2 regions of the Azoarcus sp. KH32C genome follow, and region 1 is predicted to be linked to the other one. Evidence: riboswitches for the same ligand, from Rfam matches in the RefSeq annotation. Region 1 holds a riboswitch; the other holds the start of a gene.
What was found. A riboswitch is a leader RNA that binds a small molecule or an ion and turns the genes downstream of it on or off. The one in region 1 is predicted to bind cyclic di-GMP.

Region 1 (3,718 bases):
GGCGCCGTCCAAGCCCATCGCGTCGCCCGAGGTCGCGCCGAGGAAGGACCTTGCCTCGCTGACCTGGATCCATTGCAGTCCGGCCGAGGTGTTGTCGGTCAGGGCGTATTCGAGCTCGCCGATCGCGGCCCGTCCGCCTGGCCGGTTGGCGGCTATCGGAGGAGCGGCCGCGGGAGCGGCCGAGTTCGACGTGCTCGGCGATTCGCCCGAGGCAAGCACGCCGCTGCGAACGCGCAGTTTTCCGAACGCCGTGCCGAAGGCCAGTTGCGTCGAAGGGCGGGCGAGGCCGAGCCACGGGTTGTCGAGGCGCGGCCCCGCCGATGCGAGGCCGAAGTAGCTGCCGGCGAGTGTGCCGGAGGCAAACGCGACCTCGCTGCCATTCGCGAGCCGGAGGACGACGCTGCTCGCGACGAGGCGGGGGGCGTCGACGGGGGTTTGGACCCGCGTCAGGGCCGCATCGGAAACGGCCAGCAGCCGCGAGCCATCGGGGAGTTGTTGCTCGGTCACCTGCAGCGGATGCCCGGCTGCAGCGAGCACATCGGCGATGCTTTCGCGCGAAGGTGGGCGGATGCCGGCGCCGAGGTCGGCGGTGAAGTCACGGTTGAAGGCGTCGACCACGATGCCCTGGAAGAGGCCGGCGCGGGCCGCCGCGCGCAGGCCGCTCCAGGTTGCGACGGAGGCAGTGACGGCGACGCTGGCGGTGCCGCCGAAGCGTTTCGTCGAGCCTTTTCGTGCGGCTTTGCTTACCGGGATGGCGAGTTCGCCGGCAGGCTGCATGGCGCGTTGTACGTTCAGGAGCCCTCTGCCATACACCGGATCGACACCCGGCTCGCCGAGATCCGTGGCGGTCTCCAGGAGGATGGCTGCGACCTGTCCTGCCTTGAGCTGGGGCCACGCCCCTTCGAGGAGCGCAGCGGCGCCCGACGCCACCGCGGTGGAGATCGAGGTGCCGCTGGCGAAGATGTAGCTGCCGTCGGTCCAAGACGAGGCCACATTCACGCCGGGCGCGACGAGGAACCAGTTGGCGGTATCGCCGGCGCGGTTCGAAAAGCTCGCAATCCGGTTGTCGGCATCCGCCGCGCCGACTGCGACGATCTGGCCCTTCGCCCAGCCTTCCTTCGCATAACGTGCTGGCCACAGCGGCGATTCGCCGCCGGTGTTGCCCGCCGCGGCCAAGACCAGCTTGTCGGCCTTGACGGCCTTGCGCAGCGCGCCTTCTACGCCACCCCCGAGTGGGCTTTCGGCGCCGAGACTGAGATTGATGATGGACATGCCGCGGGTGGAGCTGGCGCGCTTGAGCCCCGCCGCGAGCGAGCCGGGCGTCGCCGACCCGCCGGCCGAAAAGATCTTGATCGGCAGGATCTTCGCGTCGGGGGCGATGCCGTAGCTGAAGCCGGTGCCGCTCGAACCTGCGATGATAGCGGCCACCAGCGTGCCGTGTCCGTCGTCGTCGGCGAGCGCGACATTGCGTCGGCGTGTGGCGTCGTACATCCGCGAGCTGGCGAGCTGACTTGCGAGTTCCGGAAGGGTGGCCTGTACGCCCGTATCCAGCAGCACGACTGTCGAGCCCAGGCCGGTCAGGCCGGCGGCATTGGCGATGTCGGCGCCGATTTGGGTGTGAGCGAGACCGTAGCGGATTTCCCCCTCGGTAAGCGGCGCCATCTGCAGTCCGATACCCTCGGCGAGCGCCTGGGGCGGGCAGGCAACGGCGAGCAGGAGCGCGAGCCGCGGCGATGCAAAGTGCATGGCATAGGGCTTCACCGTCGTATCCCCCGTCGAGTCGACCCGAAAGCGGCGGGTCGCCGTATCGGCAACCCCGCTGGCCTGTCTTCTCGGAGGATTTAGCCCGGTGGTTTTGCGGCCCCGTCTTTCGACGGGTGTGCCCTTGCTGCGCTCTTTTTTTCTAGCACGAGAGGGTGCGGTCCGCTATATCCATATTGTTGCCGTGGTCAAACGTCAGTCCGTCGCGCGCTGGCGCAGCAGCACGATTACCAGCGTCGCCGCGGCGAGCATCGCGCCGCCGAAGAAGGTCCAGGCAGCACCGGCGCTCTCCCATAGCAGGCCCGCGAGTGTGCTGGCGATGAGCATTGCGATGCCGCTGACGAGGTTGAAGAAGCCGAAGGCCGTGCCGCGCAACGGGGCCGGTGCGGTGTGGGCGACCATGGTCGCGAGCAGGCCTTGGGTCATGCCCATGTGCAGCCCCCACAACACGATGCCCGTGCCGAGGCCGAGCCATCCGGCGCCTGTCGCGAGGGCGAGGTCGGCAAGGATCAGGATCGCCAGCCCGGCGGCGAGCAGGTGAGCGTGATTCATGCGGTCGGCGAGCTTGCCGAAGGGGTAGGCGGCGAGCGAATAGACGATGTTCATGGCGACGAGCACGAGCGGTGCGTAGGCGACCGCGAGGCCCGCGTCGAGCGCGCGCAGTACGAGGAAGGCTTCGGAGAATCGCGCCAGTGCAAAGAGGGCGCCGACCGCGACGACCCACCAGTAGGCGCGCGGAAGGCGGCGCAGGCTGTCGCGGCGAAGCGGATTGACGACCGGGCCGGCGTGCACATGCGCGGGCTCCCTGACGCCGAACAGCAGCAGCGCGACGGACAGGAAGCCAGGGATGATCGCGACCCAGAACACTGCGCGGAAATCGTTCTGCCACAGCAGCATCAGGCCCATCGCCAGCAGCGGTCCGCAGAAGGCGCCCACCGTGTCGAGCGACTGGCGCAGTCCGAAGGCGGCACCGCGCGCCTCGGGTGGCGCGATGTCCGCCACCAGCGCGTCGCGGGGAGCGCCGCGGATGCCCTTGCCGACGCGGTCGATGAGGCGGGCGACGAGCACTGTGCCGGGACCCGCGGCGATCGCGAAGAGCGGCTTTGACAGCGCGCCGAGCCCGTAGCCCAGCACCGCGAGCGGTTTGCGCTTGCCCCAGTAGTCCGACAGCATGCCGGAGAAGATTTTGACGATCAGCGCCGTCGCCTCCGCGGCACCCTCGATCAGGCCGACGATGAAGGGGCCGGCGCCGAGCGAAGTCACGAGGAACACCGGCAGCAGGCTGTGGATCAGCTCGGACGAGACGTCCATCAGCAGGCTGACGAAACCGAGCATCCAGATCGCCGCGGGCAGGCGTACCGGAGCGGGGGCGGGCGGGGGGGATGGCGAGGAGGGGGCAGGCGGGACGGTCATCGAGGCGGAGGCGCGAGGACTCGCGGGCAATGAACTGCTTGCCATTCTGTCATGGCGCACCGCAGCAGTCGAAATAACCTGGATCAAGGATTGCGCCGCGTCAGCCATCTAGCATGGATCCAAATCCTCTCATGATCGAATTCGTCGCACTTCCTGCCATGAACCTTTCCGCGCATCCTCTGTGGCTCGTCGGCTTCCGTCCCTTCTTCAGCCTGGCCTTCCTGTCCGGCCTGAGCCTGCCCGTGTTGTGGGCGTTGATGTTCGCTGGCGTGCTGGCGCCGCCCGCGGCGAGCTTTTCTCCGACGCAATGGCATGCGCACGAGATGTTCTTCGGTTTCGGCTGGGCGGTGATGGGCGGCTTCCTGCTGACGGCGACGAAGAACTGGGTGCAGATCCGCGGCTATCACGGCCCCATCTTGATGACGCTGGTGGCGGCTTGGCTCTTCGAGCGCGTCGGCATGGCCTGCGGCGGTGCCTGGCCGCCGGCGCTGTTCTGGTTTTCGAACACCGTCTTTCTCGGCTCGATCGTCGCGCTGCTCTTGTG
Region 2 (3,718 bases), 2.3 Mb from region 1:
CGCGTTGCCAGTGCCATTCGTGTTCGCAGTGCCGACGAGGGTCAGGTCCTCGATGTTGTTCTTGAGCGTGTAGGAAACCGACGACACCACCTGGTCCACACCGGCGCCGAGCAACTCGGTCACCTTATCCCCCGCGTCGTCGACGACGTAGGAGTCGTCCCCGGCCCCGCCGTAGAGCTTGTCGGCCCCGCTCCCGCCATCCAGCCAGTCGTTGCCGTTGCCGCCCGTGAGCGTGTCCGCACCACCAAAACCGTAAATCAGGTCGTCGCCTGTGGTTCCGACCAGCTTGTTGACCGCATCGTCGCCATTCACCGTCACGCCCGGCAAGGTCGTCGCCTCGAGCGCGTAGCTGCCGGTGCCGTCGAACGCATCGAAGGCGGCGAGGTACAAGGTGCCACTTTGGACCGCCGTGTAGCGGATCTCCGAATTGAGCGTCCCGTGTGCATCGTCGTTATAGGCAAGCAGCACTCCGTTCGACCCGCGCAACTCCAGAAACGGGTCGAGATTGCCGCTCGTCCGCTCGAGCGAAAAGACGTAGGTGGTACCCGCGACGACGTTGAGGCCGAAGAGGTCGCCGTCGTTGGCGGTTTCGATCACGCCGGCCTGGGCCGCGCCATTCACGTCCACATTACCCGTCGTGCTGATGTCCAGCGGATAATCGTCGGACTGGATCGCGACATCGTCGTTGAGGACGATTGCGCTGATCGTTGCGTCGCCCAGTTGCAGTCCCGATGAGGGCGCCGAAAGGGTGACGGCAAAGGACTCGTCGCTCTCGACCGTGAGATCGCCCAGGACCGAAACCGTGAAGGTGTGCTGCGTCTCTCCCGGCGCAAAGGTCAGCGTTCCGCTCGTCGCGCCGCTGAAATCACCGCCGTCGGCCGAGTCCGCGCCGTACCCGGCCACGCTCCAGCCCACCGTTTGTGTCGTCTCGGCAGCGACGCTGAGGCTCGCTGTGAAGGTATAGAGCACCGTTCCCCCATCGCCTTCGAACTGCGAAACGGCATCGCTCGCCAGCGAGACGACGGGAATTTCGGCGGCAGCCTGTCCCGTATAGTCGCTCGCTGACCGGGTCACGTCCCCCGCGAAGGCGAAATATTCAATCCCCACGATGGTGTCGACGCCCGTGACATCGCTCGAGAAGGTGAAACTGTGGCTACCCGAATTGTAGGTGACGGTGTAGCTCGCGATGGAGCCCGAGAAGAAGGCCCAGTCGGTTCCCGCGCCCCCGTCGATATAGTCGTTGCCGGCCCCGCCGGTCAGGTCGTCGTTGCCGTCGAGGCCGTACAGGCTGTCGTTGCCCGCACCGCCGTCCAAGCCGTTGGCGAGGCTGTTGCCCGTGACGGTATCCGCGCCGGCGCCACACACTGTGTTCTCAATATTGGTCGAGTACGCGATGGCGATGTTGTACGTCATGTCGTTGCACGACGAATACGATCCCGGCGCCAGATTGACGACGCTGTCGGTCGTCCAGCCGGTCAGATCGAGCGTGTCGTTGCCGCCGGCATCGTAGATCGTAAGGATCGGGTTATGGTTGATCGAGAAATCGAATATTGATGCCATCGGCCCGACGACGTTGGAGCCGAAGCCATATGTCGTGTCGCCGGTGCGGGTCGTCGTATCCGCGCCGTAGATCGTCTGGATCGCCATGACGTCATTGAGCATGGGAGTCTGCGGCGAATAGGTCCTGCCATCGGCGCCGACCCAGTCCGCCCACGCCACCAGCCCTTCGCCGCCATCGGACCCGGTTCCCATCGAGGGCCCGAAATACGACATCACGGAGTAGACGGTGCTGTCCTGGTAGCTCGACGGCGTCCAGGTTCCGGCGCCGTTGTAGTCACCCATGTGATCCAGGCCCAGAGAATGGCCGATCTCGTGCACATAGGTTTCGAAGCCGTACTTGCCGATTTCGGGCGAGGTCAGAGTGCTCTCGGTGACGTTGAACCAGACGCTGCCGGTGGTCGGGAAATAGGTGTGGGCGTAATCCACGCCGGTGCTGCTCATCCCGAACTCGATGTTCGACGCCGAACTCGTCGTACGGGCGAAATTCACGGCGATCAGGTCATTCCAAGCGGTCAGGGCCAGTTCGGCATAAGCCTGCTCGGTCGCATTGAGGTCCTGGAAGCCCGTCGCCTCGGAGGAGCCGTAGATTCCGCTGGACGTTGTCGGAAACGCGTAGGTGATCGTGGTGCCGGACCAGCTCTGGCCGGATACGAGTTGGTCGATGACTTGCTGGTTCGTCCACGATGGAAGTGCCATTCCCTGTCCTGTCCAAATGTGCGCATAGCACGACGGAAGATGGGAAGGATTGCCGATGTGTGAAACGAAGGGGCAGGCAACCCGGCCACCCGCCCTGAGCGATCAGGGGAAGGGTCCGCGGCTTTGCGTCCGGGGGTTTCCCACCCGTTTGCCATAAAAATTCCGCCGACTATAACATGCCGTTGGCGAATTTACTCAGCCCCCACCGGGGGAATTAACGGACTTGCAGCGTCCTGGGCTGCCGGCTTTAGACCGGCATGTTCATGATGTCCTGATATGAACAACAAGCCAATAACTATTTGAATTTTCTGATAACTTTTAAGGCCGACTGCGCGTTCTGCCCGCGATTCTGCCCAACGCCACAAAAGTCTCACGCTGCGACCCTGACGCCAACCCGCCGCCAAAACCGCCAAATTTGGGGCCGCGCCGCGACCCTCGGTATCTTGATTCCTGTCGGACGCTACTGCACGCAGCAAGCCCACACTGCAACGCAGCCGATGACAGGACAACCGCTATTGAGATGCGCAGGACAAGCCGCCGAGGGCGCTTTCGAGACTACTGACATGATTCTACCGCAACATCCCGAACCGCTGCTTCGGCTCCCCGACGTTCTACGCGTGGTCCCCGTATCCAAGTCGACGTGGTGGGCGGGCGTAAAGTCCGGCCGCTTCCCGGCACCCGTGAAGCTCGGCACCCGAATCACCTGCTGGCGGGCCAGCGACATTGCGCGACTGAGTGCGGCTGCCTGAGCCGCTCGCTATATGTAATAGGCCCGGCCCGTCGGGCCTGTCTCCGGAGAAGCCGCATGCAGCTGCCCACCCTGCGGAAGCGCACCATCGAAAATTGGGTCGCCAACGGGCAGATGCCCCGCCCTCACGCGACCGGCGGGCGCCGCGTGTATTGGCGGCCCGACGTCCTCTATCGATGGCTGGATGAGCGCCTCAATCCCGACATGGAAAACGGCGTTCGCGGAGCGACAGCACCGTATCCAACCGAACGCCAGAGCGAGAACACGGTGACGACGGCGGGACGCAAGCCCGGCCGTCCGCGCCGTCCTCTATCGATGGCTGGATGAGCGCCTCAATCCCGACATGGAAAACGGCGTTCGCGGAGCGACAGCACCGTATCCAACCGAACGCCAGAGCGAGAACACGGTGACGACGGCGGGACGCAAGCCCGGCCGTCCGCGCAAACCCTTGCCTTCACTGCTTCGTCTGGCGGGCGGTTAGTGCAGTCGCCGGTCAGTGGATGTGGGACGCGCTGTCCCACGCTGCGGCACCTGCTTCTCCCCGAGCCCGCCGCAAAACACCTGGTCTAGACACCAAGCCGCAGGATGGAACCGTACGTCCGACGCCTCTCCGCTGACCACAAGTCAGGCCGCAATCGCTGAGCCGCCCCCCCCCCACCCCCACCAGACCGCTCTCCAGTCGGTCGTATATAACACTTGTATTTGACACTATGA

Region 2: it holds a riboswitch for cyclic di-GMP, as region 1 does, so the genes downstream of both, AZKH_RS06990 (M10 family metallopeptidase C-terminal domain-containing protein) here and AZKH_RS26995 (S8 family peptidase) in region 1, are expected to answer to the same signal.

What each region holds. Positions count from the first base shown of each region.
Region 1 is NC_020516.1:3,830,828-3,834,545, reverse strand. It holds gene AZKH_RS26995 (S8 family peptidase) at 1-1,761, opposite strand, end outside; cyclic di-GMP riboswitch class I at 1,807-1,894, opposite strand; gene AZKH_RS17055 (MFS transporter) at 1,957-3,096, opposite strand; gene AZKH_RS17050 (NnrS family protein) at 3,306-3,718, shown strand, end outside.
Region 2 is NC_020516.1:1,573,608-1,577,325, reverse strand. It holds gene AZKH_RS06990 (M10 family metallopeptidase C-terminal domain-containing protein) at 1-2,256, opposite strand, end outside; cyclic di-GMP riboswitch class I at 2,329-2,419, opposite strand; gene AZKH_RS27970 (helix-turn-helix transcriptional regulator) at 2,754-3,005, shown strand; gene AZKH_RS06985 (AlpA family transcriptional regulator) at 3,062-3,331, shown strand.